2 regions of the Faecalimonas nexilis genome follow, and region 2 is predicted to be linked to the other one. Evidence: riboswitches for the same ligand, from Rfam matches in the RefSeq annotation. Region 2 holds a riboswitch; the other holds the start of a gene.
The links. A riboswitch is a leader RNA that binds a small molecule or an ion and turns the genes downstream of it on or off. The one in region 2 is predicted to bind thiamine pyrophosphate.
Positions count from the first base shown of each region.

Region 1: it holds a riboswitch for thiamine pyrophosphate, as region 2 does, so the genes downstream of both, thiT (energy-coupled thiamine transporter ThiT) here and AC6I5B_RS11285 (thiamine-binding protein) in region 2, are expected to answer to the same signal.

Region 1 is NZ_AP029189.1:205,898-221,553, forward strand. It holds gene AC6I5B_RS00975 (biotin--[acetyl-CoA-carboxylase] ligase) at 1-961, shown strand, start outside; gene AC6I5B_RS00980 (DUF6145 family protein) at 971-1,300, shown strand; gene AC6I5B_RS00985 (type III pantothenate kinase) at 1,300-2,073, shown strand; gene dusB (tRNA dihydrouridine synthase DusB) at 2,075-3,049, shown strand; gene AC6I5B_RS00995 (exo-alpha-sialidase) at 3,248-7,516, shown strand; TPP riboswitch at 7,644-7,747, shown strand; gene thiT (energy-coupled thiamine transporter ThiT) at 7,783-8,451, shown strand; PreQ1 riboswitch class I at 8,518-8,562, shown strand; gene AC6I5B_RS01005 (nucleoside hydrolase) at 8,660-9,637, shown strand; gene AC6I5B_RS01010 (ECF transporter S component) at 9,651-10,226, shown strand; gene AC6I5B_RS01015 (radical SAM domain protein) at 10,213-10,902, shown strand; gene greA (transcription elongation factor GreA) at 11,130-11,612, shown strand; partial or broken gene lysS (lysine--tRNA ligase) at 11,631-13,109, shown strand; gene AC6I5B_RS01030 (DUF6462 family protein) at 13,361-13,582, shown strand; gene AC6I5B_RS01035 (DUF6462 family protein) at 13,591-14,049, shown strand; gene AC6I5B_RS01040 (DUF6462 family protein) at 14,053-14,337, shown strand; gene AC6I5B_RS01045 (hypothetical protein) at 14,884-15,033, shown strand; gene AC6I5B_RS01050 (hypothetical protein) at 15,020-15,274, shown strand; gene AC6I5B_RS01055 (ParM/StbA family protein) at 15,326-15,656, shown strand, end outside.
Region 2 is NZ_AP029189.1:2,198,195-2,213,850, reverse strand. It holds gene AC6I5B_RS11310 (IS66-like element ISRgn2 family transposase) at 1-719, shown strand, start outside; partial or broken gene AC6I5B_RS11305 (GNAT family N-acetyltransferase) at 798-932, shown strand; gene AC6I5B_RS11300 (VaFE repeat-containing surface-anchored protein) at 1,070-1,189, shown strand; gene AC6I5B_RS11295 (hypothetical protein) at 1,333-1,512, shown strand; gene AC6I5B_RS11290 (hypothetical protein) at 1,619-1,837, shown strand; TPP riboswitch at 1,932-2,042, shown strand; gene AC6I5B_RS11285 (thiamine-binding protein) at 2,181-2,477, shown strand; gene AC6I5B_RS11280 (ABC transporter permease) at 2,446-3,204, shown strand; gene AC6I5B_RS11275 (ABC transporter substrate-binding protein) at 3,219-4,220, shown strand; gene AC6I5B_RS11270 (ABC transporter ATP-binding protein) at 4,231-4,974, shown strand; gene AC6I5B_RS11265 (sugar O-acetyltransferase) at 5,037-5,648, shown strand; gene AC6I5B_RS11260 (aldo/keto reductase) at 5,678-6,487, shown strand; gene AC6I5B_RS11255 (MATE family efflux transporter) at 6,484-7,866, opposite strand; partial or broken gene AC6I5B_RS11250 (YbaK/EbsC family protein) at 7,988-8,191, shown strand; gene AC6I5B_RS11245 (hypothetical protein) at 8,232-8,624, shown strand; gene AC6I5B_RS11240 (FAD:protein FMN transferase) at 8,657-9,697, opposite strand; gene AC6I5B_RS11235 (putative signal transducing protein) at 9,757-10,188, shown strand; gene AC6I5B_RS11230 (ABC transporter ATP-binding protein) at 10,347-11,207, shown strand; gene AC6I5B_RS11225 (hypothetical protein) at 11,200-11,970, shown strand; gene AC6I5B_RS11220 (GntR family transcriptional regulator) at 11,991-12,368, shown strand; gene AC6I5B_RS11215 (ABC transporter ATP-binding protein) at 12,370-13,098, shown strand; gene AC6I5B_RS11210 (hypothetical protein) at 13,100-13,615, shown strand; gene AC6I5B_RS11205 (hypothetical protein) at 13,790-14,254, shown strand; gene AC6I5B_RS11200 (ketopantoate reductase family protein) at 14,375-15,295, shown strand; gene AC6I5B_RS11195 (ABC-F family ATP-binding cassette domain-containing protein) at 15,370-15,656, opposite strand, start outside.

The DNA of each region.
Region 1 (15,656 bases), 1.7 Mb from region 2:
AATGCTTCGGGAAAGTAAAGAATATGTGTCGGGTCAGCAGTTGTGTGAACGGCTTCAGGTATCGAGAACGGCAGTGTGGAAAGTAATCAAGCAGCTGGAGAATGAAGGGTATCAGATTGAGGCCGTAAGAAACAGAGGATATCGAATTGTGGAATGTCCGGACGTGCTTTCACAAGAGGAGATAGAAAGCCTGATGCAGACAGAGTGTATAGGAAGGCATGTCATTTATTATGAAGAGACAGACTCGACGAATACAAGGATCAAACATCTGGCGGAACAGGGAAAAGAGCATGGCACATTAGCGGTCGCTGACCGTCAAAATTCCGGAAAAGGAAGGCGTGGAAGAGCTTGGGAATCTCCGCTGGGTGAAAATATCTATATGTCTCTGCTTTTAAGACCGACGATGGAGCCATCGAAAGCGCCCATGCTGACATTGGTGATGGCGTATAGTGCGGCGATGGCGATCCGAGAGCAGGAAGGACTTGAAGTTGGGATTAAATGGCCGAATGATCTTGTGATTGGAACGAAGAAAATATGTGGAATTCTAACGGAGATGAGTGCAGAGGTTGATTATATCAACTACGTTGTAATCGGAGTCGGAATCAATGTGAATATGCAGTCTTTTCCGGAAGAACTTTGTGAAAAGGCGACCTCATTGCGTGTGGAAAAGGAAAGCCCGATAAAACGTTCTGCATTGATTGCATGTATCATGAAAAAGTTTGAAGAAAACTATGAGCGGTTTGTAAAAGAACAGAATTTAAAATTTTTGCAGGAGGATTACAATCGTCTTCTGGTAAGCAAAGAAAAAGAAGTGAGAGTTCTGGAGCCTGGAGGCGAATATAACGCCTATGCATTGGGCATCAACGAGACAGGTGAACTGCTTGTGAGAAAAGAAGATGGCGAAGAGGAGACGGTTTTTGCGGGAGAAGTCTCTGTGCGCGGAATCTACGGGTATATTTAGGAGGAATGTATGTACGAAGAAAAAATTGTACTGTGTGGTGCGAATTCATATGATAGAAAGTTTTATCTGAATCCGGATTTTGAGGCACTTCCAGACAGCATCAAAGATGAACTGAAGATCATGTGTGTATTGTACACGGAGGACGTCGGAGGGATTCTGACATTGGTATTTGAAGAAGATGGAGAGCTTATGTTTGAGGTTACGACAGAGGACAATGATCTGCTTTTTGATGAAATCGGAAGTCATCTGAAGATTAAAGAACTTCAGAGAACAAAAAAAGAACTGCTGGAGTCTTTGCAGTTGTACTATAGAGTCTTCTTTTTAGGGGAGGAAGTATAATGCTGCTGGTAATTGATGTGGGAAATACAAATATCACTCTTGGGGTATTTGAAAAAGAAAAATTAGAGGCGACATTTCGCATGACGGCGAAACAACCAAGAACTTCGGATGAATATGGAATCAAGCTCTGTACATTACTGGAACACAGAGGATTTGATATCGAAGAGATTGATGCGGTGATCGTGTCGTCGGTTGTGCCGGACATTATGCACTCCCTTGGGAGCGCGATCATTAAGTATTTCCATATAAAGCCACTCATCGTATCGCCAAATTTGGAGACCGGACTTCAGATAAACACAGAAAACCCGAAGGATACGGGACCTGATCGAATTGTAGATGCGGTTGCTGCTTATGAAAAATATGGCGGTCCGGTCATAGTCATTGATTTTGGAACTGCGACGACCTATGACGTGGTAAGTGAAAAGGGAGTCTTTGAAGGTGGTGTGATTTCTCCGGGAATCCGTACATCGGCTAGAGCATTGTGGGGCGGAGCATCTATGCTGCCGGAGATTGAGATAAAGAAGCCGGAGTCTATTCTTGCAAAAGAGACTGTATCCAGTATGCAGGGGGGGCTTGTGTTCGGCTATATCGGACAGACAGAATATATTGTCAACAAAATCAAAAAAGCTGGATTTGCAGACGCAAAGGTTGTAGCCACAGGCGGACTGGGGAATATTATTGTATCTGAGACAGATGTTGTGGATATCTATGATCCGGAATTAACGCTGGAAGGGTTACGCATTATTTACGAAAAAAACAAAGGGTTAAATTAGAATGAAAACGTTAAAAATTGGAACGGTAGAATTAGAAAATCCATATATTTTAGCACCGATGGCAGGGGTGACAGACCTGCCTTTTCGTTTGCTGTGCAAAGAGCAGGGAGCGGGACTTTTGTGCATGGAGATGGTAAGCGCGAAGGCGATACAGTATAACAATAAGAATACAAAGGCATTGTTGGAGATTCATCCGGAAGAATTGCCGGTATCTCTCCAGTTATTTGGATCTGATCCGGATGTGATCAGTGAGATTGCAAAACGAATAGAGGAACTTCCATTTTCCATACTGGATATCAATATGGGGTGTCCGGTTCCGAAGATTGTAAAGAATGGAGAAGGTTCTGCATTGATGAAAAATCCGAAACTGGTGTATGAGATTGTCAGAAAGACGGCAAGGGCAATTCAAAAGCCGGTCACAGTGAAAATCCGAAAGGGATTTGATGATACTTGCATCAACGCGGTAGAGATTGCGAAAATTATTGAGGATGCCGGAGGAAAAGCGGTGGCGGTTCATGGAAGAACGAGAGAACAGTATTATTCCGGAAAAGCAGACTGGGATATTATCCGTCAGGTGAAAGAGGCGGTATCCATTCCGGTTATCGGAAATGGAGACGTTGTCTCAGGAGAAAGTGCAATTGCGATTCAAAAAGAGACAGGCTGTGATGGCGTGATGATCGGAAGGGGAGCACAGGGAAATCCGTGGATTTTTTCAGAACTTTTGGAATATGAGCGAACCGGAAAGATGCCGTTACGTCCGAGTGTGGAAGCGATTAAGAAGATGATGATTCGTCATGCACAACTTCAGATGCAATATAAGGGAGAATATCTCGGAATCCGCGAGATGAGAAAACATGTATCGTGGTATACAAGTGGACTTCCAAACTCAGCAAAACTGCGAGACGAGATTAATCGGGTAGAGAGTTATGAGGAATTGGAGCAATTATTGGAAGAAAGACTGAAAGAAGAGATTTGATCAGTGGAGTTGTATAAAATATCCTGTAGATGTGAAATAAAACATTTGTACAGGATATTTTTTTGTTTCTTTTCTTGTAGACAAATATTAGTGTGATGATTATAATAGAAAATAAGTATGAAACAAGAAGATAATTGTTGATTTTATACAAACTTGTTTGCTCGTATTGTGCTTAAAGTAAATTTGGGAGGAAAGAATATGAAAAAGAGAAGAAGAGTTTTAGCGTTGTTGCTCGCTGCGACTTTGACATTCAGCAGTTTTTCGGGAATAGCCATGGCGAAATCAGAGACAAGACCTGCGAATGGAACAACAAAAGAGCAACCGTTTTGGAGTGGAACAGGGGGAAGTGATAAATTCCGTATTCCTTGTTTGGTATCTTTGAATGATGGAACGGTCGTAGCAGGATGTGATGCCAGATGGACAACTTACGCAGATGGAGGGGGATTGGATACAATTGTATCTTATTCCAAGGACAAAGGAGACAACTGGAATTACACATTTGCAAACTATTTAGGGGATAACGGCAATGTTTGGAACAATGCATCAACAGCGTTTATCGATCCGGCAATGGCAACAGACGGGGAAAATGTCTACATGATTGCGGATCTTTATCCAGCTGGATATGCATTAAATGGTGCAAAAGCATCTCCGGTTCCGGGAAAGAGTCATGATGCGAAAGGAAATATTCTTTTGGCAGATGCAAAGAACTGGAGCGATGTGTGGGGAACAGAGCGTACACAAGCTTCCAATTATACATATCACTTAGAAAAGAATAAAAAGAAAGATGCAGAATCTGCATATTTAATCAAAGATGCAGACGGAAATACTGTAGATGGATATACTGTAGATGCATATTTTAATGTGGAAGGGAATGGTGTAGATACCAATCTTTTTGAGGCAGAGTCACCGTTTCAGGTATGGCCGACTGATTATCTGTATCTGACATCTTCTGCAGATGGCGGAAAAACATGGTCTGAGCCTTCGATTTTGAATTTGAGAAAAGACTCTGAACAGTCACTTTTAGTGGGTCCGGGACGTGGAATGGTTACATCCACAGGAAGAATCGTATTTACTGCATATGAGTTTACAAAAGGTGACAAGAATAGTGCTGCTATTTATTCTGATGACAAAGGAAAGACATGGAAACGAGGTGCATCTGTGTCCGATTGGAGTTCAGAGGCAGTTGTGACAGAGGCTGATGATAAGTTGTACATGTTTACCCGTCATGGCGGATATTATGTATCTGACAATTTTGGAGAGACGTGGTCTCCTAAGAAAGAGATGGGTATTTCCTATAATCTGAACTGTCAGCTGACAGCGGTTACTTATCCAGAGAAAATCGACGGAAAGACAGCAATTTTATTTGCGGCACCATCTAATACAGGAAGTCGTTCAGCAGGAAAGATTTTTGTAGGGCTTGTGCAGGAAGACGGTTCTATCAAGTGGGAATATGACTATAGCATTAACGGATCTGCATACTACGCATATTCTTGTCTGACAGTATTGCCGGACGGAACAGTTGGACTTCTCTACGAAAATGCAGATACACAGTTGACATATAAGAATTTATATATCAATGATATTGCGAAGGGTGCGGCAATCGGAAATATCTGGTGTACAGATGGAGAGGGAAAAACAGTGGCAGATGTCACGATGAAATCCGGTGAGAGCAAAGAATTTACAGTAAACGGTATGGAAGACGGCGCAGAGGTAACTGTATCTTCAGATGACAAGGGAGTTGTCGAAGCTTTATATGCAGACGGAAAACTTACAGTGACTTCAAAAGAAGTGGAAGGTCTGGAGAGAGCAGTTGTGACATTGAAATCCGGCAATGCATCTACAAAAATCAGAGTGACGGTGACAGATTCTGAAAACTATGAGATAGTGGATCTCAGAATCGGAGATACAAAAACTTATGTAGATAAGACTGGAAACTACGCTGACAGCAGTTTAGAAGGATTGGATAAGACAATTGCAGAAGTGGAACTGAAAGGGGAAGATTCTCAGACAGTTGAGACACAAGTGAAAGCGCAGCTTGCAACAGCTCAGGCTAATTTTGACGGTGAGAAAAAGTCATTAGACAGCTGTCTGTTTACATTTGACAAAGTTGAGAATAAAGATAACACATATAAAATTTCTGCACAGGCAGGAGATGCGAAAGTATATGTAAATCATAAGACAGCGCCTTCTAAGTGTGTATGTACAACAACAGAAACAGAAATTTTGTTAGAACAAAAGGCAGATGGAACGGTTGCATTGAAAGATCTATCTTCCGGAGCGACTGGTTCATATTTGTATTTTTGGAAGGCAGATAATTCTAAATTGCATTTTGACAGAAATAGCAGTGCTGATGCAAACTGTCAATTAGAACTGTGGAAAAAAGCAGGCAAAGCAAGTGAAGAATCAGAACTTCCGGGATATGAGAAAGTGACAGAGATTGCTCAGATTACAAACGGTGGACAGTATCTGATTGCAGCGAAAGCGAACGACGGAAGCTATTATGTAGTGAATCCGGCTTCTGGCTCTAATAATTTTGACCATGTAGCGAAAGTAATCAAAGAGCAGGTAGAAGTAAAACCGGAGGCAGCAGTGCAACTCGGAAACGATGCACAGTTTAACGGAGAGAAAAAGAGAATCAGCGAATGTCTGTTTACATTTGACAAACAGGATGATGGAAAATTCATCGTTTCATCTACAACAGCGGACAATCAGACAGTATATTTGACACCGAAGATGGCAACTTCTGCTGCAACACCGCTTACAACAACTCGTGCGGCGATTGAGGTGGCGAAAGGAAGCCAAGGATTTACATTTACGCAGACAGAAGGAGGAACAAGGGGAGGAGTCCTGTTCTTCTGGAAAGACAATGAAGCAAAATTACACTTTGACAGAAATAGTACTGTAGATGCAAACGGCAGATGCGACTTTGAGATTTACAAACAATCAGAGAATGCATCTGACAGTGGAATCGCAGGATACGAAAAAGTAACGGAGTTGACAGAAATCACAGATAATGGGAAATATCTGATTGTGGCAAAGGCTAATAATGGAAGTAATTACCTGTTAAATCCGGCACAGGGAAATGACAAATATAGCTATGTTGCTAAAGTGACAGGCGAGATGTACGAAGGTGAGACAACAACTGCGAATACAGAAATTGCGATTACCGGAAAAGCAGAAGGCCAGACAGCTGTTACAATCGGAGATGTGACTTACTACATTTTTGTGGAGAATGATGTAAAAGAAGTGACATTGAAAATAGGTGAGACATACAATGTTCCTGGAAAGATTGTAAAAGAAAGCGGAGATGTAAGTGGTATCACAAAAGAAGAGCGCAGTGATATGCCTCCTTACAAGGCAATTACAAAAGTGGAAGAAGGAACATATCTGTTCGGAAGCAATACACACATTATGCTAAATTCGGCAAGCACAGTGGCAGGAGATCCGAAAGGTCTTGGAATGTCATCTGCAAACTTTAACACAGGTGAATATAAAGATTCTATGTGGACGCTTAAGAAATCCGGAAATGGTTACACAATGCAGGATGCGAATGGAAAATATGTAAACATTTCAGGACAGAATGTAGAGCTGACAGATACGCCGCAGGTGCTTACAATTGGAGACAGCAAACATGGTGGATTTGCAGTGTCAAATGGTTCTAACTATTTGAATAACTGGTCAGGATCAAACAATAAAGTGGCTGCATGGAGCGCAGATGACAATGCATGGTATTTCTACAAAGCATCAGAAGGAAATGTGATTACAGCAAATGCGGCTGGAGAAGTAACTTTAGTTACAGAAGGAACAACTTATAAAATTACAATTAAAGGTACACAGGAATGCGATCATTCATATACATGGGAAGAGACAACAGCACCGACGTGTACAGAAAAAGGTGTGGAGACAGGAACATGTAGTAAATGTAATGGCACAACTACAAGAGAAATTGCAGCACTTGGACATGATTTTGGCGAGTGGACAGTAGAAAAAGAGGCAACTGAGACAGAAACAGGATTGGAAGTTCGTACTTGTAAGCGAGAAGGCTGTGATGTGAAGGAGACAAGAGAAATTCCGAAACTTCCGGTTGCACCAGAACAGGTAGATAAATCAGCATTAGAGAAATATTACAATGAATGTTTGGCATATTACAAAGAGGCTGATTACACAGCTGACAGCTGGAAAGGATATCAGGCAGCAATGGCTAACGCAAAAGCTGTATTGGACGATGAAGATGCTACAGAGCAGGATGTAGAAGATGCGATTGTAGAAATCAAAGATGCGGTGGATGGTTTGAAACGAGTTCCGGATGTCACAAAACCAAACAATGACAAAAATGACAGCAACAACAATGATAACAGTAAGCCGGCAAAAACAGGTGATACAGCTTCAGCAGTTCCATTTATGTTAGGAATGGCAGGATGCCTTGGCGCAGCGGTTGAAGTTATCCGCAGAAGATTTGGAAAATAAAATATAACAGATCATATTTAAGGTGAAAGGGATGTCGAAGACGACATCCCTTTTGCTGAAGTTGAGATAAAAATTGACAAAAGATGACAGTGTGATACAATAGATTGGAAATGACAAATTTCATATAGCAATTTGCTAGGGGAGCCATGAGCTGAGAATCACACAGATGTGTGTTGACCCTCATTACTTGAACCGGTTAGTACCGGCGGAAGGAAGCAGTACCAAAGTGGTTCCTCCTGTAAAAAATTATTTTAGGAGGTTTTTTTATGTCATTTTTTGTATCAACAACAGAGGGTGGGTATCAACTCACCACAGCGGGATATGTTGCAGCTGCAGTGATTTTAATTGCATTGATTGTGCTTGCGACAGTTCTGGCAAAGAAAGAGAAAAAGGAAAAGAAGAAAATGGGGACAAAGCAGCTTGTGTTCTGTGCGATGGCAGTGGCACTTGCGATGGTGACATCTATGTTAAAGGTTTATTCTTTCCCATTTGGCGGTTCTATTACATTGTTCAGCATGTTGTTCATCTGCTTTGTAGGTTATGTGTATGGTCCGGCAACAGGAATTTTGACAGGAGCTGCATATGGTGTACTACAATTTATTATTGAGCCGTATATTTATTTTCCACTGCAGGTATTGGTTGACTATCCGCTCGCATTCGGGGCACTTGGATTGTCCGGAGTATTTGCAGAGTCCAAGCATGGACTGGTAAAAGGCTATCTGCTCGGTGTGTTTGGAAGATATGTATTTGCAGTCATTTCTGGATGGATTTTCTTTGGAGAATATGCCTGGGATGGATGGGGAGCGCTCCCATATTCCTTGGTATATAATGGATGCTACATATTTGCTGAGGCGGTGATTACAGTTATTATAATCTCTATTCCGGCAGTGTCAAAGGCATTGAAAAAAGTAAAAATATCGGCAGTAAATGTATAGCTTTTCAAGCTGTCAAATATCTGCTATAATACATTTTGCGTTTATAAAATCAGAGCAGTGATCTGCTCTGGACTGGTTCGAAAACTTCCCAGAATAAAAAACTAAGGATTGAAAAGCAAAAAGGAAAAGAGTCCGGGCAGCCGGACTTTTTAGAGTGAGCCGTATCCTTGGAGATGCGGCTCTTTTTTACGCGAAAGGAGATTGGAGAATGAATGCAAAAAGAAAAATTATCATTGATTGTGACACGGGCATTGATGATGCCTTGGCACTGATGCTGGCACTTGCATCACCGGAGTTGGAAGTTATCGGAATCACAGCAGTCTGTGGAAATGTGCCGGTGGATATCGGTGTGGAAAATATCCGAAAGGTATTAAATGTCATGAATCGACTTGACATCCCGGTATACCGAGGGGAGGAAAAACCGTTAAGGCGGGAATATATCAGCGCTCAGGATACACATGGAATGGATGGTCTTGGGGAAAGTGGATACGAGAATGTGCCGGGGAGCGCGCAAGAAAAAGATGCAGTGAGTTACATTACAGACACTTTAAGAGAGAAACAAGGTGTTTCAATTATCGCCATTGGTCCCCTGACAAATATTGCGAAAGCACTGCAGAAAGATCTGGAGGCATTTGAACAACTGGACGAATTTGTCTCGATGGGAGGCTCTTATAAAAGTCACGGAAATTGTTCGCCGGTGGCAGAGTACAATTACTGGTGTGATCCGGACGCTGCAAAATATGTGTATGAAAATCTGAGAACGAAGATTCATATGGTTGGATTAGATGTGACAAGAAAAATCGTATTGACACCGAATATTTTGGAATACATGCAAATTCTGGATACAGAGAAAGGTGAATTTGTCAAAAATATTACTCGGTTTTATTATGATTTTCACTGGGAATATGAGCGGGTGATCGGCTGTGTTATCAACGATCCGCTTGCGGTTGCATATTTTCTTAATCGGGAATTGTGCAGTGGCTTTGAAGCCTATACAACTGTGGAGACAGAGGGAATCAGTATCGGGCAATCTGTGGTGGATGCAATGAATTTCTGGAAGAAAGAGGAAAACAGCATTGTGCTCACCGAGGTGGATGAGAAGGAATTTATGGTAATGTTTTTACATAGAGTTTTTGGGAAATCAGAGCAGGAGATCAGAACAATCCTGCGACAGATTATGGCTTAGGAGGAGAAGGAAAATGAAAAAATTGACAGTGGTACAGGTTTGTTTTATTGCATTGAGTGCGGTGATTAATATTATTGGAGGAAATCTTGCGCTTGTTCTGCGGCTTCCGATTTATTTGGACAGTATCGGGACATTTCTGGCATCGGCGTTGCTTGGTCCAGTTGGAGGAGTTCTTGCCGGGGTGGTCAGCGGTGTGATTTCTGGCATCACGACAGATATTTATTCGCTCTATTTTATCCCGGTGCAGATAGTGACCGGAGTGGCAGCTGGAATTCTTTTTCGGACAACGTTGTTAAAAAAATGGAATATTTTTCTTGGGGCATTTTGTGTGTCAATTGCGGGAACAATTATCAGTGCGTGCATCACAGCGTATGTGTTTGGCGGAGTGACATCTTCCGGTTCATCGATTCTTGTGACACTTTTGCATAAACTGGGATTGAATATGGTTGCGAGTGCGTTTGTCGTACAGATTGTGACAGACTATGCAGACCGCTTGATCTCAATTGCAATTGTTGTGGCGGTTCTTGCAGTACTGTCAAATTCGATGAAACAGCAGATTCGAGAGGGAAAAACGAATGGACAGGTATAGCAAAATTACAAATAAAAATCAGAGGGAGATCGTGCTTTTAAAGGCATTTCCATGTATATGGGGGAAATGCAGATTTTGCGATTATATAGAGGATAATTCAAATCAAAAAGATGAGATGATTCGGTTAAACCACGAGATTTTGTCGCAGGTAACAGGAGAATTCGGTGTCTTGGAAGTCATCAATTCGGGGAGCTGCTTTGAACTGCCAAAAGAGACATTGGAGGAAATCCGAATCTTAATACAAACAAAAAAGATTAAGAAACTATTTTTTGAAAGCCACTGGATGTATCGTAAAAAATTGCAGGAAATGCGAGATTATATGGGGATTCCTATTGTGTTCAAAATAGGGGTGGAAACGTTTGACAATGAATTTCGCCAGCAGTATTTGAATAAAAACGCAGGATTTACAACACCGGAGGAGGTGGCGGAACTGTTCGATTCGCCGTGTCTGATGGTCGGAATCAAAGGACAAACAAAGGAAATGATCGATTATGACATTCGGATGCTGAAAGAGCATTTTAGACTGGGGACGGTCAATGTGTTTACAAACAATACGACGGATGTCGTTCGGGATGAAGAACTGGTGCGCTGGTTTTTGGAAAAATATGCGTATTTGGAAGAAGATCCGACAGTAGAAGTGCTCTATGAGAATACCGATTTTGGAGTAGGGGATTAGAAAGGTATAAGTTCAGCCATGTGGGCGGCGATAAAGAGTGAACAGTAACCATGTCGCATGTATGAAAACGAGTGGAAAACCAGCGGAATTCTTGACATTAGAGGACGTATCATGTATAATATTGAAATTGTGAAAATAAAATTATTTATCAGAATTTTTAAGGCAGAATTTTCAAAATAGATATGCTCCGAAAAGGGGCGTAAAGGGGTAAGAAAGGAAGTATAAAAATGGCAGAAAAGAAAACATTACTCACTTATGCAGGATTAAAAGCGCTGGAAGAAGAGTTGGAGAATTTAAAGGTGGTAAGACGTAAAGAAGTTGCTGTAAAGATCAAAGAAGCAAGAGAGCAGGGCGACTTATCAGAAAACGCAGAATACGATGCAGCAAAAGATGAACAGCGTGATATTGAAGCACGTATTGAAGAGATTGAGAAAATCTTGAAAAATGCAGAGGTTGTTGTAGAAGATGAAGTAGACTTTGACAAAATCAACGTAGGCTGCACTGTTTCATTATATGACGTAGAATTTGAAGAAGAAGTAGAATACAAAATCGTAGGTTCTACGGAGGCAAACAGCCTTGCAGGTAAGATTTCGAATGAGTCTCCGCTTGGAAAAGCACTGATTGGAAAAAAAGTGGGAGATAAAGTAGAGGTAGAAGCTCAGGCTGGTATCATCGAGTACGAAGTGCTGAAAATCGACAGAAGCGTATAAGAATAGGAGAGAAGAGACATGGCTGAACAAAAGAATGTACAAGAACAAGATATTAATCAATTGAGAAAAGTGCGCCGTGAGAAATTTGCAGATTTGCAGACAAATGGAAAAGATCCATTCCAGATTACAAAATATGATGCAGATGCGCACAGCCAGGAGATCAAAGATAACTTTGAGACAATGGAAGGAAAGAAAGTGTCTATCGCAGGACGTATTATGTCTAAGCGTGTGATGGGAAAAGCTTCATTCTGTAATGTGCAGGATTTACAGGGAAATATTCAGTCTTATGTTGCAAGAGACTGTGTAGGTGAGGAAGCTTATAAAGACTTTAAGAAGATGGATATCGGTGATATCGTGGGAATCAAAGGTGAGATATTCCGCACAAAAATGGGTGAGATTTCGATCCATGCAGAGGAAGTAACATTGCTTGCAAAGAGCTTGCAGATTCTTCCGGAGAAATTCCACGGATTGACAAACACGGATTTACGTTACCGTCAGAGATATGTGGATTTGATCATGAATCCGGATGTAAAAGATACATTTGTTAAACGTTCTAAAATTTTGGCTTCTATCAGAAGATATTTAGACGGACAGGGATTTATGGAAGTTGAGACACCGATGCTGGTAGCAAATGCTGGTGGTGCAGCAGCAAGACCGTTTGAGACACATTTCAATGCTTTAAATGAAGATCTCAAACTTCGTATTTCTTTGGAATTGTATTTGAAGAGATTGATTGTCGGCGGATTGGAACGCGTTTATGAAATTGGACGAGTATTCCGTAACGAAGGTTTGGATACAAGACATAATCCGGAATTTACATTGATGGAATTATATCAGGCATATACAGATTACAACGGAATGATGGATCTGACAGAGAACTTGTACCGCTATGTGGCACAGGAAGTGCTTGGAACAACAACAATCACTTACAATGGGGTAGAGATGGATCTTGGAAAACCATTTGAGAGAATCACAATGGTAGACGCTGTAAAGAAATATGCAGGTGTTGATTTTGATGAGATTCACACACTGGAAGAAGCAAGAGCAGCTGCAAAAGAACACCACGTAGAATTTGAAGAACGTCACAAAAAAGGTGATATTCTTGCGTTATTCTTCGAAGAATTTGCAGAGGAGCACTTGATTCAGCCAACATTTGTAATGGATCATCCAATCGAGATTTCTCCACTTACAAAGAAAAAACCAGAGAATCCAGAATACACAGAACGTTTCGAGTTCTTTATGAATGGATGGGAAATGGCAAATGCGTACTCAGAGCTGAATGACCCAATCGACCAGAGAGAACGTTTCAAAGCACAGGAAGAATTGCTTGCACAAGGTGATGAAGAAGCGAACACAACAGACGAAGATTTCTTGAACGCACTTGAAATCGGTATGCCGCCAACAGGAGGTATCGGATTCGGAATCGACAGAATGTGTATGTTGTTGACAGACAGCGCAGCAATCAGAGATGTGTTACTGTTCCCGACAATGAAGAGCTTGGATAAATAAACCTAGTGTTTATGCGGGGTTGAGGCATTTGAGTACGTCAAAGGACACATTAAAAGACGCATTTTGACATAGTCATTTACATCAGTATGAAAGAGTACACAATCTGAAAAGAAAAAGATTCAATCAAATATGAACTACTAAGAGGACATTTTCTAAAGAAATTTAGAAGATGCCCTCTTTTTTGCGTTATGGAGAAAATACGTCATTTGTTATGAAGTCAAAGTGAAAGGAGCACAGCAATGAATGAATCAAAGAGGAAAGATAGATATGAGGATGCAAAAAAGTTTGTAAGATATTCAGATGGTGCAAAAATGTACAGTATGGGAATGACAAAATTTCAAGAAGTGGCTAAGGATGCCAAGGCTTGTTATAAAATTGGTCAGCTTGTACTTGTTAATACAGAAATATTGGATAAGTATCTTGAAACTTTTCATATTACAGATTCTGAGTTTTATAAGTAGGTGATGTTATGGTAAATACATTGAGTGGTTCAGTTTGTGCCTATAGAAAAGAAACTGTAAAACCAAGATTTATTCGTATTGATGAGGTAATGGCTTTATTAGATGTAACACAAGATGAGGCAATGGATATAGCGTTGGCTGCTGGAGCAAGATATCAGCTTGCAAAGATTATATTAGTACATAAGGAAAGGTTGATGAAATTTATGAAACATTTTGCAAGAGTGCCTAGTTCAAACAAAATCGTAGAAAAGAAGTTTGTAAGAATTGGGGAAGCTTCAATGACATATAGCATAGGTCATCATAGATTTATTGAAATGGCTAGAGCAGCGGGTGCTGTATATAAGATTGGAACAGCTAAGGGAAATACTATATTAATAAATTTGGAAATTTTTGATGATTATATGGAGCAATTCAGAGAACCACCAACAGAAATGAAACATCCATTGCCAAATGTGAAAGGAGACTGATGAATGAGTTACTCATATAAGTGCTATTCAGATACAAAGGATTTTATGAAAAAATTTGTCAATGCAGAGGAAGGAGCGATTATTTATGGGATAAGTAAATCTAGAATCATAGTAATTGCGAGAGAGGCAGGAGCAGTCTATAAAGTCGGTAATTCAGCATTAATCAATACGGAATTATTTGAAAAATATCTTGAATTATTCAGAGAGCCGGCACGAGAATTGCCTAAGCATACATGGAACAAATTAAAGAAAATGACAAATACACCAAAAACTGGTGAAAATTCGTAAAAATACACCAGTGGTGTCACTTCCGTAAAATTAAAGTGCATTGTAGAATATCAATTGTCCAAGAGAGATTGGACATAACAATTGAATAATCAGTTACAGATTTGCAAAGTAGTTTGCACTGCAGAGTATCTGTAGGTAGTAAATTTACGGGGCATGTACCTGGAAGATGAAAGTCACAGCTATCATATTAGTAGCCTGATGGATCGAAAGATGAAGGGTGAGAAGTTGGATGGAAATCTGGAAAAAGGATTCGGCATGTTGCGTAAGGATAATCAACCACAGAGGGCGAGAAGTTTGTCCTTATCCTCAAAAGGCTAAAAGAGGAGATAGTGCTTCTGATAATTCAGAAGGGCGTCGTGAAACACATTTTGTGGCTCGTCTGTAACTCCCGGAGGTGAGAACACCTCTTTGTACACGGGGCGATATAGGAGTCTAGAAGACTGGCGTGTACCTACATGCTTAGCATTAAGCATAGCCATGTAGACTATATCACTTCCAAATTCAAATTTTGTCTATATGGCAACTAATTTGAAGGAGGATAAAGTGATGATGGGATTTAGCATAGCATTTATAATTATTGTTCTTATCGTATTGTATTCATTAGCAAGGACAGCAGGTGAGTCGGACAGGATATTGGAAAATATAAGAGAGCAATCACTCCTTGGAAGGGAGGAGAGCTCTGGTGGGAACAGTTGAAAAAAGAGATAAGCATAAGAAACGCAGGTTTGTATCTCCAGAAGAAAAGCTTGAAAGAGAATTAAAAGATTGTATGCATTGTAGATTCTTTTGGGGACATAACAACAGATGTGCCAATGGAACATGTTGTAAACCATCTAAGAAAAAAGAACAGAAACTTCCGACGGAATGTGTCGGATGTCCATATTATCGAGGGAATGGTTATTGTTTTCCTTGTATGCGAAAGCTGATAGGAAAGTAGGTGGTTAAGATGTTCAAGTGGCTGTTTAAGAAGAAAGGATGTGCAAAACACATGAATAACAAGTTAGAAGTAATCGGCATTGATCATGGATGGTCAATGATGAAAACAATCTCTCAGGTATTTGTCACAGGTGTTAAGGAGATTACAACAACTCCGGCACTTTTCGGCGATGTACTTGAGTATGAAGGAAAGTTCTATAAGGTTGGAACTGTGAGGCAGGAAGTAAAGGATACAAAGGTCGAAGATGACAGCTTTTATCTTCTCACTCTTGCAGCAGTTGCTAAGGAACTTAAAAGAAGAGGTCTTGCAGAGGCAAAGGTATTTCTTGCTGTAGGACTTCCACTTACAAGATTTGGAGCAGAGAAGAATGATTTTATCAAGT
Region 2 (15,656 bases):
TTCCGCCGATCCTGCTCTATCATTACACAGAGACAAGGGCAAAGTTCCATGCAGCATCTTTCCTGCAGGGGTTCCGTGGATATCTGGAGACCGACGGATACCAGGGTTATAACAATCTGCCGGATATCAAACGCTGCTCTTGCTGGGCACATGTGAGACGTTATTTCACAGATGCCATACCGAAAGGGAAAGAGTATGATTACAGCCTTCCGGCGGTGCAGGGAGTACAATTTTGCTCCAAGCTGTTTGATTGTGAGCGGTACTCAAAAGCAAAAAATCATACTGCGGAGCAGAGAAAACAGTTCCGTCTTGAAAAGGAGAAGCCGATACTGGAGGCATTCTGGATTTGGCTGGATCAACAGCGTCCAAACAAGGGAACCCGTTTGGCGAAAGCGGTGAACTATGCCCAAAATCGGAAAGACACCCTGATGACCTATCTGGAAGATGGTCATTGCAGTTTATCCAACAATCTTAGCGAGAATGCAATCAGACCATTCACTGTTGGTCGGAGGAACTGGCTGTTCAGTGCCAGTCCGAAGGGAGCGGCCTCTAGTGCTATTGTGTATACAATGGTTGAGATGGCAAAAGCGAATGACCTGAATACCTACAAATATCTGACATACCTCTTATCACAGCGGCCAGACGATAAAATGTCAGATGAACAGCTGGAACAGCTTGCCCCATGGAGCGAGACTGCGAAAGCAAACTGTCAAAACTAAACATAGAGCAAAACGCTTGCATCTATCATTTTGGTGCAAGCGTGATTCATGGGCAGCGTAGCAATATTTTGCGCTTACGAAAGATTGGCTGGATATTCAAAAATATCCCTATCTGTTCAGAAAAGTAATTATGCAGTGAAGATGTACGAGAAAGTGGGATTTACTGTTGTTGATGAAAATAGTGAAGAATATATTATGATTGTAAATCTATAACAGAAAACCACAGTTTGTAGCAGACAGTTTTTTGATAGGACTGTCTGCTTTTTCTTTTTTAATCATAATTGATAGTAGTGGTATAGAATGGTTCATATCCGTTGTGAAAAGACCATTTAGAGTGGAAAGGAAAAGAGATTGCAGTACATGCAGATCTTTCTTATGAGGGGCAGACCATTTATTTCCCGGAAATCGATACAACCGCAAAAGATACAGAGACGAATAGTCATGTATCGAAAGCAGATGAGGAAGTATAAAGAATATGCCACTGTCCGTAGAAAATGCAAGGGAAATGATAGAAGAAATGAGAATGGATTTACTGACATACCTGAAGAACTATGAACCGTAGGAGCTTGTGCCTTTCTCAGGGAATACCTACACAACGAGAAGTCATGACGGTTTGAAGATTTCCAACGGGAAATGGATGTGGTGGAGTCAGAGTATCCGTGGCAGATCAGTGCTGGATTATCTGATTAAGGTCAGCGGTTATTCTTTTATCGAGGCGATAGAAATCATTGCAGGACAGGTGGCAATTCAGCCGCCTGTTTCCTCCTTCACTCGGCTATCTAACACCAGTTGAATATCGGATGAATAACCTTAAAAAAGTTGTTTAGTTTACTGTTGAAAATCCAGGATTCGTTATTAAAAATGGAATTAGTGTAAATTAATCTAGTAGGAGGAAGTTTATGGTAGAGGAATTAAAAAGTATGGTCGGATTGGAAGAAACAATCTTATACGAAGGGAAGCCAGATAAAAAATGTTTTATTTTTGAAAGTATATTTAATCCATTGATGCCATTTGCGATCGTTTGGGCAATATTTGATATGAGTTTTCTCCGTATGAGCATGGGAGGGATGTCTTTTGTCATCATACCATTTTTGTTGCTGCATATGATGCCGGTATGATTTACCTTGCAAGACAAAATACCGTGGATAGGAATAGAGAGTTATTTTAGTTGAGTTTTCAACTTGACTTCCAAAAAAACTTAGAGTAAACTAGAAAAGAAATCAGGGGTGCCGGGAGAACCTGGCTGAGAGTAAACTACGAGAATGTTTAGACCCTTAACCTGATCTGGGTAATGCCAGCGTAGGGAGAATATTGAAACACAAAGTAGAGTCTATAATGAGATAGATGAGTTTGTATACAATATAAGGCTTCCTTTCAGAAAGAAAGGAAGCTTTTTCTTCTGGAAAAGCAGTTCTTTTAAGAACCCAGATATCAAATATGAAAAGAAAGAAGGAGACAAAGATGAACGCAAGTGTAGCAATTCAAACTTTACCGGAGGCAAAAAACGATGAGGAATTAATCCGTATTGTGGATGAGGTGATCGCCTATATTAAGAGCACCGGACTAAATTATTATGTAGGACCGTTTGAGACAGCAATCGAGGGAGATTATGATGAACTGATGGATATTGTGAAAGAATGTCAGCACATCGCAATCCGCGCGGGAGCACCGTCTGTGGCTGCTTACATCAAAGTGATATACAAACCTGAAGGAGATGTGCTTACCATTGAAAAGAAAGTTACAAAACATCACGAGTAAGGCATACTCTGTGGCAGCGATTGTAGTTTTGCTGTTCGTATGGCAAATACTGTCAAGTGCCGGAATTGTGCCGTCCTTTTTGCTGCCGTCGCCACTGGAGGTCGTACAGGCATTTGTGAAAGACTTTCCACTTTTGATGGAACACGCGAAAGTAACCTTAACGGAAGGTTTTTTAGGTCTGACTTTGGGAGTGGTAATCGGGTTTGTTGCTGCAGTTTTAATGGATCATTTTCAAGGATTTTACAAAGCGTTTTATCCGATTATGGTGATCACACAAACGATACCGACGATTGCGATCGCTCCGCTTCTTGTACTGTGGATGGGATACGAGATGGCGCCGAAAGTAACTTTGATTGTGATTGTGACTTTTTTCCCGATCGCAATCGGATTGTTGGAAGGATTTCAGTCGGCTGACAAAGACACGGTTAATTTATTGAAAGCGATGGGAGCGAATCGGCTTCAGATTTTTTTACATGTAAAATTTCCAAGTTCTCTCGGAAGATTTTTTGCAAGTCTTCGGATTTCGGTGTCCTACTGTGTGGTAGGGGCTGTAATCTCAGAGTGGCTTGGAGGATATAATGGTCTCGGTGTGTACATGACACGGGTGCGAAAATCTTATGCATTTGACAAGATGTTTGCGGTTATTTTTCTGATTTCTGCAATCAGTCTGCTTTTGATGTGGCTTGTGTCAATACTTCAGAAGAAATGTATGCCTTGGGAGAAATGAAAAGGAGAATAAAAATGAAAAAGAAAATAGTAGCGTTGGCGCTTGCTGTGGCAACAGTATGTTCCGTGACAGCTTGCGGCGAAAAGAAGGAAAAACAAGAAGGAAAAGAGCTTGAGAAAATTACATTTGTGCTGGACTGGACGCCAAATACGAATCATACTGGATTATATGTGGCAGAAGAAAAAGGATATTTTGAGGATGCAGGGGTGGATGTAGAGATTGTACAGCCACCGGAAGACGGTGCAAGTGCTTTGGTTGCATCCGGAAAAGCACAGTTTGGAATTGATTTTCAGGATTCTATTGCACCTGCTTTTGCAAGTGATGATCCGTTGCCTGTGACAGCAGTTGCCACTTTGATTCAGCACAATACATCAGGTATCATTTCCAGAAAAGGGGAGGGCATGGACCGGCCTAAGGGAATGGAAGGCAAAACATATGCGACTTGGGACATGGAAGTGGAGAAAGCAATGATTAAAAACGTGGTGGAATCTGATGGCGGGGACTACGGCAAAATTAACATGATTCCGAGTAATGTGACGGACGAGGTGACTGCATTGAAATCCAAACAGGTAGATGCAATCTGGGTGTATTATGCATGGGGAGGAATTGCGACAGAAGTAAAAAATCTTCCGACAGACTATTTCGCTTTCAAAGATATCAATCCGGTATTTGACTATTATACACCGGTAATTGTTGCAAATAATGACTTTTTGGAAGAGAAACCGGACACTGCAAAAGCATTTTTGAGTGCAGTGAAGAAGGGGTATGAAGATGCAATCGCAGACCCGAAAGAGGCGGCGGATATTTTATGCGAGGCAGCTCCGGAACTTGATAAAGAGTTAGTGCTCGCGAGTCAGGAATGGCTGGCAGATCAGTATAAAGCTGAAGTAGAGCAGTGGGGTTATATCGATCCGGCGAGATGGGATGCATTTTATAAATGGCTCGGAGATAATGAGTTGATTGAGCAGGAGATTCCGGCGGGATTTGGATTCTCTAACGATTATTTGGAAAAGTAGGATGAGCAGCATGATTCGATTGGAAACCAAACAAGTGTCAAAATCGTTTGATGGAAAGAAAGTGATTGAGGATATTTCCATCTCCTTACAGAAAAATGAGATCGTGAGTCTTCTCGGCGTCAGCGGTGCTGGAAAGACGACGCTTTTTAATGTGATTTCAGGGTTGATGGAGCCGGATTCCGGGGAAGTTCTTTTAAATGGGAAAGAGATTACCGGCCAGGCGGGACATATCAGCTATATGCTGCAGAAAGATTTGCTTCTTCCATATAAAACGATTGAGGAAAATGTGGCGCTTCCGCTCATGATAAAGGGAGAGAAGAAAAAAGATGCCCTTGCAAAGGTGCGTCCGCAATTTGGACCATTTGGACTTGCGGGAACAGAAAAGAAATATCCAAGTCAGCTGTCCGGCGGAATGCGCCAACGCGCCGCACTGCTTCGGACTTATCTGTTTTCAGAAGGGGTGGCATTGTTAGATGAGCCGTTCAGTGCGCTGGATACGATTACGAAAAGTGCGATGCACAAATGGTATTTGGATATTATGAATCAGATTGAATTGTCTACTATTTTTATTACGCACGATATTGACGAGGCGATTTTGCTGTCTGACCGTATTTTTTTGATGACAGGAAAACCGGGAAGGATTACAAAAGAGATTGTAATTCGGGAGAAAAAACCACGCGGCGGAGAGTTTAATCTGACGGAGGCATTTTTAAATTATAAAAGGGAGATCATTACCCAGTTAGGTGTGGAATAGGCAGATGTGATATGCTAGAATGAAAATAGAAACAATGCTATAACACATAGGAGGCACGCGTTATGAGTATGAAAGAGAAGATGCATACAGGAGAGCTTTATCTGCCAAATGGTGAAGAGATTATGAATGAGCAGTTACAAAGACTGGAGAGGTTATATGATTTTAATGCGACACGTCCTTTAGAGCAGGAGAAGAGAACGGCGTTGCTAAAAGAGATGTTTGCGGAAATCGGTGAGGGCTGTTATATTGAACCGCCATTTCACTCTAACTTTGGTGGCGGACATGTACATTTTGGGAAAAATATTTATGCCAATTTCAATTTGACATTGGTCGATGACACTCATATTTATGTGGGTGATTATACAATGTTTGGTCCGAATGTCACAGTGGCTACGGCAGGGCATCCGATTCTGCCAGAGCTGCGCAGTCAGGGGTACCAATATAATGCGCCTGTTCATATAGGAAAGAATTGCTGGATTGGAGCAGGGGCGATTATCGTGCCGGGAATTACGATTGGAGATAATGTTGTGATTGGTGCAGGAAGCGTGGTGACAAAAGACATTCCGTCCAATGTAGTGGCAGTCGGGGTGCCATGTGAGATACTTCGCAAAGTGAATGAACATGACAGAGAATATTATTTTAAAGACCGAAAGATTGTATGGTCAGAGGATTAAATGAATGGCAAAACAGGAGGATGTTTCATATGGAATTAGTAAATCATATAGAAATCCCTGAGATTGGGCTTGGTGTTTATAAGATGGAAGCGGGAGCTGAGATGAACGAAGCAATTGGAAATGCATATCAATATGGCTACAGATTGTTTGACACAGCTCAGATGTATAAGAATGAGGAGGCATTGGGAGATGCGTTGAAAGAAAATCATATCCAAAGAGAGACTGTTTTTCTGAACAGTAAAGTGGATAATTGTAATCAGGGATATGAAAAGACCATCTCAAGTTTTCATGATTCTTTAAAAAGATTGCAAACAGATTACCTGGATTCTTTTTTGATACATTGGCCGGGATTGAATAAAGAGAGGACTTTGAGTACATGGAAGGCTTTGGAGGAACTATATAAGGCTGGGCTGATCCGGGCAATCGGTGTCTCAAATTTTGAGATCAGTCAGCTGGAGATTTTGTTAGAGAACTGTGAAATTCCTCCGATGATAAATCAAATCGAGCACACTCCTTTTTTGCATGATGAACAGTTGAATTCTTTTTGTAAAAAGAATAAAATTCAAATTATGGCATGGGGACCATTGCTTCGTGGAAAAATGGAGGATGATGGAATTAAAGAAATAGCTAGCCGCTATGCAAAAAGTCCGGCTCAATTATTGCTTCGATGGAATATTCAACAGGGAATTATTCCAATTCCAAAAACGAAAAACAGTTCAAGGCTGATAGAAAATATTTCAGTATTTGATTTTCAAATTGAGCCGGAAGATATGGCAAAATTAAATGCAATGAATGAAAATATCAGAACAAGCTATAATCCGTTGGAATATGATTTTTAATTGTGGATATGTTCATTTTCAAGTTGCATTCGTTTCAGTTCAGGCAGTATGAGATAGAGCATTACGATAAAACACAAGCTTCCGCCGATAATGTTTGAGACTGGTTCGGCGAGGAAAACTCCATCAGAGCCTATATGAAGCGCATATGGAAGCAGGTAAGTCAGTGGTATCACGATCAACACTTTTCGAAGAAGTGAGAAGAAAATTGCCTGCTTCTTTTTGTTGAGTGATTTGAAAACGGTCTGTCCGATATACTGTAGGTCCATAAAGATGAATGCAGCGAAATATGTTTTTAGGGCAGGAATGGTATGGCTTGCCAATGATCGATCAGAGCTGAAGATGCTGATGAGAAATCTTGGAGCGAACAGGATAACACTCCAGGCAATCCCGGTATACAAAAGAACCAAAAATGCCATTTCAATGCCACATTTTTTAACTTTTTCCGGTCGTTTGGCTCCGTAATTATAACTTAAAATAGGGGAGGAACCTTCCGTAATTGCATAGATGGGGGTCTCCACTATTTGGCGAATGCTGGATATAATTGTCATGACGGATATATATACATCACCTCCGAGGTGCGCCAAAACGCTGTTGCAGCAGATTGTCACAAGGCTATTTGTGAGCTGCATAATAAATCCCGCGCTTCCAAGGCTCATAATGTCCTTGATATCAGCAATGCAGGAGTGCATTTTGCGGAGCGAAAAAAGCCGGACTTTGATCTCGGCGCGGTGTTTTAGAAAATAAAGCACAAATGCGGCAGATGCAACCTGAGAGATGACGGTTGCAATTGCGGCTCCCGGAACACCGAAGTGAAATACAAAGATAAAAATTGGGTCTAAAATAATGTTTGCAACAGCTCCGATTGTAACGGAATACATACCGGCAGCAGCATATCCCTGAGCGTTGATAAATGGATTCATCCCTGTAGTGATCATGGATGGAAGTGTTCCAATCAGATAGATCATCAGATATGGATAGGCATATTTTAGCGCATCTTTGGAGGCACCGAATAATACGAGAAGAGGATTTGCAAGGAGCATGCCGACAAGCATCAGGATCAAAGAACAGCCGCAGAGCAGCGTGAAAGAAATTCCCATGATTTGTCTGGCGTGTTCGACATCTTTTTTTCCTCGGCAGATTGAGAAAATCGGTGCGCCACCGGTGCCAAGCAGATTGGCAAAGGCGGTGATTATTACAATAATCGGAAAGCATAGACCGACAGCCCCAAGGGCGGTAGTCCCAATATCTGGAATACGAGCGATATAGATGCGGTCGACAATGTTGTATAACAGTGCTAATAATTGAGCAATCAGCATCGGGAAAGCCGCATTTAAAAGATTACTTGTTGTGTTTCCATTTTCAAAATCAATTCGTTTCATCTGTACGTTTCCCCCTTGTGTTTTTCAGTGATATATAATATATAAATTTATTATAATATACCCTAAAATATATGGTATAATTTTCTAAACCGAAAGTCAATCATTCAGAAAAGGGAAACGACACTTTCTCGTAACCTGTGATGAGAAGAAGACCGTGGATTTAAAGACGTTGGGAAGACAGTTGGGCGCAGGAAATTTAAGCTTTGCTTCGGAAGACCGTTTAGAAAAATATCTAGGGTTAAAACAGGGAAGTATATCACCGTTTGGATTGATGAATGACACAGAACATGCAGTGGAATTTGGATGTGGATGCTATGAAGATTAAGTTATAGAACAGTGTGAATATAGCAAGTGAGGAGAATGGTATGAAGAAAAACATAAATATGAGAAAGATGAAATGGTTTGTGATAGGGGTTGTTATGCTATGTCTGCTTTCGGGAGTTTTATGGGTGTCTCTGTTACAAAGGACATTGCAAGAATATCAGGTTGAAGGGGCAGGAGTGATGGATGTTCTGGCAGTGAATGCACATATGAAAGATGCAGTCGTACTGGAAAGCGAGGAGGATTTTCAATCGGTTTTAGGGCGCTCTGAATGGAATCCAAAAGAGGCTTTGGAAGAGAGAGGATATAAATATTGCTCTAATGATGGAAATGGTTATTTGTTTGAAAATCAAAATGGAGAGACTGTGATGGTGATTGCAACAGATGTATGGTGTAAATTTTTTCGAGTTTACACTATAGATGAAAAGGTGTTTTAGAAAAAAGGCCGGAAGCTTAGGTGCTTCCGGCTTTAGTTTACATCTATGACAGTCAGTTCGTCATTAAAATGGTCACTGTAATGCAGTTGATAATCGTCCGTAATAAAGACAGCCTGTACATCCGGCAGGCTGTTGATCAGTTCCATGCCTTTTTCTAATCCAAGTGCAAAGCAAGTTGTGCTCAGACCGTCACCGTCTACGGATTTGTCTGAAATAATCGTGACAGAGATTAAAGAATTATCGTAAGGATATCCGGTCTTTGGATTTAAAATATGATGATAAAAATTTCCATCTTTTTCAAAATAGCGTTCATAGATACCAGAAGAAACGACGGATTTGTCGTTTATCTCTAAAGCTGCAATTGTCTCGCTGCGTTCGGCAAATGGTTTTTGAATGCCGATGTGAAATGGTGATCCATCAGGTTTTTCGCCGATGCAGAGTGTGTTACCGCCAAGGTCAATGATGGCGCTTTCAACCCCTTTAGAGATCAAAAACTCTTTTATCTGATCTGCGATATATCCTTTGGCAATTGCTCCGAAATCAAGTCCCGTGCCATCTTTTGCAAATCGGATCTGGTCTCCTTCCAGTGTAACATTTTCATAATTTACCAAAGGAAGCGCATTTTTTAAAGCGGCATCATCCGGAACGATTTTCTCATCTGAAACAAAATCCCACATAGAAGAGATCGGCTCGATGGTAATATCGAATCCGCCACCTGAAAGACGGGAATAATAAAGTCCTTTTGAGACTAAATCTGCAAAATCTGAGGATACCGTAAATGCCCCGTCATTTTGTGGCAAAGTCTTGTGATTCAGATTGTAAAGCTCGCTGCTTTCTTTAGTACGGCTGAAGATATTCTCGTATTTATCGCAGATTGCAAGTGCATCGTCCAACAGTGTCTCATCTTTTGAATCATAGATTTTTAAGGTGACGACAGTGTTGAGTTTAAATGCAGTTTTAGAAATTGGCTCCGTGCTGTCGGCTTGATCTGGATGAATGAGCACGAAGATAAGAATCAGGAAAAAAATGCAGGCAACACAAAAGGTCAGAATTCTTTTTTTAGTCTGTTCCATAAATATAATAGTCCTCCTTGTCAGTGAGTTTATTATAAGCGTTTCAAAAAGAACTTGCAATGAAAAGTTCTTTTGAAATTTATGTTGAAAAAGGCTATGTGTTTGGATATACTGAAAAGAAAAAGGGGGCAGTGATTATGAGAGCAATGCATCCGGTAAAAGTGTTTTCAACAGACAATGCGATTAGTGCTGAGATGGCAGCAGGTCTGTTGCAGAAAGAGGAAATCCCGTGCTATATAAAGGATTTGGAGACGGGAGATTATCTGAGTATCTATATGGGATATTCTGTATTTGGAAAAGAGATTTATGTAGATGAAGAGGACTATGAACGGGCAAAAAGACTGCTGGATTCTGTCACCCCTGACAAATCCAATGTTGAGGAGGACTTAAAGGTAAAAAAAGCCAGGACGCCGAGAATCGCAGCGTGGTTTGCCTTGGTTATCATAGTGGTGCCGATTATTATTGCCTTGATTAACAGTGTGTGGAATTAAGTTTATGCAGGAGTGAAAGCTCCTGCATTTTTATGTGGTTTCGCAGCTATTTTATGTAGATATCTGCGAATATAGGTTGACAACTGTGTATTCTGTGCATATACTGTACATATATATATAAACAGTATATGCACAGGTATAAAAAAGGAGGAGTGGAGATGGAAGCATTACTACATGTGAATCATTTGGAAAAGAATCTGGATGAATTTGTGTTAAAAGATGTGAATCTGACGTTGCAGCCGGGATATATTATGGGATTGATTGGTGTGAATGGGACAGGAAAGACAACACTGATACAGACGATTTTAAATTTGTATAAGAAAGACGCGGGAGATGTTTATGTTAACGGCTATTCAATGGAGGAACAAGAGCGGGAAGCGAAGGATCAGATTGGATTTGTGCTTGATAAAAATGTGTTTGAGGAATCATTGAGTGTGTGGAAGAATGCAAAGCTTTTTGGAAAATTATATTCTAGATTTGATGAAGAAGTTTTTCGAGAATGCTGCGAACGATTTCAGGTGCCGCTGAATCAGAAGGTTGGAAAGCTGTCGACAGGATATCAGGTGCGGTTTCAGCTTGCATTTGCACTTTCTCATGATGCGAAACTTTTTATTCTGGATGAGCCTGCATCAGGATTGGACCCATTATTTCGAAAAGAATTGATGAGATATCTGCAGGAAATTGTGGAAGATGGAACGAGAAGCGTACTTATGTCCACGCATATCACAGAAGATTTGGATCGCATCGGAGATTATATATTGCTGATGAAAGATGGACGGATTGTATGGGACTTACAAATAGAAGAAGTGCGGGAGCGTTATCTGATCGTCTATGGTACAAAAGAAGAGATAGAACAGTTTCGGCAAGGAAAAGTGATCTACAGGTCTTTTGGAGAATACAAAAATTATGCATTTATCAAAAAAGATATGAATATCGATTATGGCGGATATAGGACAAAGCAGCCTTCACTGGAAGAAGTGATGTACTGCCTGGAGAAGGGAGGATACGAAGATGTATAGAGTGATGATGATGGTGATGCTGAAAGATATGTGGAGATATATGAAGAAAGAGAAATTTGCTCTGCTTTGGTATATGCTAATAGTAGCCATTGCTTTTCAAAATATGGTGGTGCTTTTAGATATGGATGTAAGACAAATGATTAGTGCAGGTATACAGATGGAAGGTTTGAAAAAATGGATTTTATTCGGTGCAGTTTTTTTCCTTGCATGTATTGGCGGGTTGATGCGTGGCATTCCACTTCGTATTTGTAAAGCAATGTATCTATGCCCGGCAGGAGAAAAAGAGAAGGAACGATATTTATTCGGAATGCTTGTTGTGAAAGTTGCCATCGGAATGATTTTTATTGGAGTATCCTTGAAATGGTTATTGGGAGTCGCATTTTGGGGCGGAGATATCATATTGACGGTTATAGTGTATGGACTTTGTTTTTTTACGTTGCTAAATGTGAGTCTGACTTTTCGAATGGGTGATACCGGGGAGCGAAGAGTCGATGAAAATGGATATGTGATTCAGACAAAGACAGAGCTTGTCGTAAAAGTATACTGGACGTGTATACTTGTGGTACAGTGGGTCATTCTCTTTGCGGATACGGTTAGCTCAATGACTCCTCTGGTGAGAGGAATCATTTGGGGAGTTTGTTTTTTGATAAATCTGTTTTTTGTCGTGGCGTATGTGGGAGCCTTTTTGAAGGAGATCCTTTTATATGAAAATGTTTATTGTCAGAGACCAAAAAGAGACGATGTGCAGTATGATATTTGTTAATAACGAGAGGAGGAACAGACTTGGAAATTATCATACGGGAAAATGACAGTTTGCCAATTTATGAACAGATTGTGCGGGAAGTAAAAAAGGCGATTATTAAAAAAGAGATTATGCCGGGAGATATGATGCCTTCCATCCGAGCGCTTGCCAGAGAACTGGAGATTAGTGTTATCACAACAAAACGCGCATATGAGGAGCTTGAAAAAGAGCAGTTGATCTATTCGGTGGCGGGAAAAGGATTTTATGTAAAAGCGAGAAACAGAGAATTGCTGAAAGAAGATCAGATCCGCCAGATAGAAGAAAAGATGATGGATGCGGTGGAACAGGCAAAGGAGATGGGAGTGTCTCTTCGGGAGCTGAAAAAAATGTTGGAAATGTTTTATGTGGGAGGGCGATAGTATGTCTGGAGTATTACAATGTGAGCATGTGGCGCGGTCGTATCAGGGATTTGCATTAAAACCAATGTCATTTGAGATTGAAAAAGGATATCTGACAGGACTTGTGGGTGTAAATGGAGCGGGGAAATCTACGCTTTTGAATATTCTGGCAGGTATTGATGACAGGTATCAGGGAGAGGTCATCATTGCCGGAAAAAATCTGCGGACCGAATATGAGGAAGCAAAGCAGAAGGTGGCGCTGGTATCCGAGAAGCTTTCATATTTTATGGATAAGACACCTTTGGAAAATGGAGAATTGCTTGGGGTTTATTTTGAACGATGGAGTATGGAGGAGCTGTATCTTTGGCTGGATCGGCTGGAAATACCGAAAGGACAGCCGATTTATCAGTTTTCTAAAGGAATGTATATGAAATATCAACTCGCCTTTGCAATGTCTTATCAGCCGGAGTTTTTGCTGCTGGATGAGCCGACGGCAGGATTCGACCCGGTGTTTCGAAAGGATTTCACCGGAATCATACAGGATATCAGAGATCGGGAAATCGGTGTGCTGATGTCCACTCATATTATCAGTGATATTGATCAGATTGCAGACTATGTAATGCTTATTGATGATGGAGAGTTAAAGTTCTCCAAGACAAGAGAAGCGCTTGGAAATCATTCGATTCAGGAACTGATTGAACAATGTGGACATAAGAAAACGACAGTTCGGGATCTTTTGAGGAGGGAATGAGATGAGAGAAATGTATCGAAGAGAGAAGCGGAGAATACGGTTTGAAAGATGGAGTTGGCTTTCAGTTAGTTGGGGGCTGTATGCTATGACATTACTGGGGCAGGCACCGTCGCCGTACTCACCGGATTATAAGGAAATTCAGAATATGATATTAGATTTTGAGGCAGGAGCATTGATTTTTCTGGGGATCTTTCTGCTCTTATCTGTAAACGATACTCTCTTTTTTATACGAGAGCAGGGCAAGAAAGTTTATTTGTTAGAAAAATATGTAATTGTACCGATACATAAGAAGAAATTATATGAAGTGTGGGTGAGAATATTTTTGGAAACTATTCTTTATTATATAATCGGTGCAAGTTGCATTTACGCAATCATGACAATCGCAAATAACTGTATATTTTCTCCTGCGGTTCTTTGTTTCGGCGCTCTAAAGGTGCTTGGCGTTCTGATTATTCTGATGCTTTTCTTTATTGTGTTTTTGGATTTGTATCAGGAACACCAGCTTCGAAAAAAATAGAGGGACGGAATCTTTCGGAATTCTTAAGATTTTCATGGCGGGAAACTTAAACTTTCTAAGCTACAATACAATTAAATCAAATGAAGTAACGAAAGGATGAGTATTATGATCATGCAAAAGAAAGGATTTTTATTATTTTTATGTTCCCTGATTCCAGGAGCGGGAGAGTTATATATGGGATTCAAGAAACGCGGTGTCAGTATGATGGCAATCTTTTGGGGAATTGTCGCACTGGCATGTGTATCGGGATTAGAATGGTTTGCACTGGCGCTTCCGGTTGTCTGGGCATATAGTTTTTTCCAGGTACACAATTTGAAATCTTTGCCGGAAGAAGTGTTCTATCTGCAAAAAGATGAATATGCATTTCACTTTGGCTATGTCTTGGAACACAAACGAGAGATGCTGAAAAAGTATCGGGTAGTGATTGCAGCAGTATGCATTTTACTTGGAGGTTCGGTGTTGTTCCATACTTTTGGAGATATTTTATATTATTTACTTCCGATGCATTTGGCGGATTCATTTGCTATGGTAAGTGGAATGATAAAAAATGCAGTTGTGGCGGTTGTCTTTTTAGGCGGTGGTATTTACCTTGCCGTAAACAAAGAGAAATGGCAGGATTTTTTTGAAAAAGAAAATTAAGAAAAATTACGGGCGATAGGAAACTTTCGTCCGTATTTTTATGCACTTCAAAGGTGGAAAAAGGTGAGATTTTGGGATATACTGTAACAAAATGTAAGTGGAAGGGAAAGTAGAGCAGATATGAGTAAAAAAATTACAGTGGCAGGAATTGGTGGCGTTGGAGGATATCTTGCCGGAATGTTGGCGGATACCTATGATGAAGTTTCATTTATTGCGAGAGGTGAACGAAAGAAAAGTCTCGAAGAGAATGGGCTTGTATTACACAGTGAATATCACGGAGAAATAATTGCTCATCCAAAGAAAGTAGTGGAGCGAGGAGATGAGCTTGGGATACAGGATTATATTTTTATATGTGTGAAAAATTATTCTTTAAAAGAAGTTTGTAAGTCACTGAAAGGCTGCGTGGGAGAGAGGACGGTTCTGATTCCGGTCATGAATGGCGCGGATCCGGGAGAGCGTGTGAGAAAATATATTGGAAAAGGAATTGTTGTGGATTCCTTGATTTATATCTTATCCTATACGAAAGAGGATTTTTCAGTAGTGCAGAAAGGGAATTTTGCCGATATTAAGATTGGAATTTCCAATGCGAATGAGAGAGAAAAAAAGGCAGTAGAAGACGTATACCAGTTGCTGAGAGGGGCGAAGGTGGACTGCGTTGCTGCGGAAGATATTGAGGCAGAGATTTGGAGAAAATACATATTTAACTGTGCGTACAATGTGCTGACCGCTCATTATCGGGAAAATGTCGGAGAACTTCGTGCAGATGCAAAGAAGAGGGAAGAGTTTCGCCGATTATTGCAGGAGGCTTATGATGTCGGGAAGGCAAAAGGAGTGCATCTGGAGGAAGAAGATATAGTAAGGCACCAGAATCGATTTGAAAATAAGCTTGCAGATGATGCGACAAGTTCACTGCAAAGAGATGTGGAGGCCGGGAAGCGCAATACAGAGCTTGAGACATTTTGCGGATACATTGTCCGTGTGGGGAGAGAGCTTGGGGTAGATGTTTCGCTCACGGAGAAATTTTACAGGATGGATTCGTGAGTGTGTATTTTTGAAGGGACTATTTAAAAAGAAGGGAAAGCTGCTCCAGTGGAGCAAGCTTTCACAAATGTAGCTTAGATAATTTTTGTTGTCCATTTTGTGCAGTCCCAAACCTCATTTACGACGTCGCGGTAAAATTCCGGTTCGTGACAGATGAGAAGGACACTGCCTTTGTATTCCAGTAAGGCGCGTTTTAATTCGTCTTTCGCATCTACGTCGAGATGGTTGGTTGGCTCATCTAAAAGCAGGATATTTGTCTCGCGGTTGATCAATTTGCAGAGACGTACTTTTGCCTGTTCACCACCGCTTAACACACGCACCTGACTTTCGATATGTTTTGTCGTCAGACCACACTTGGCAA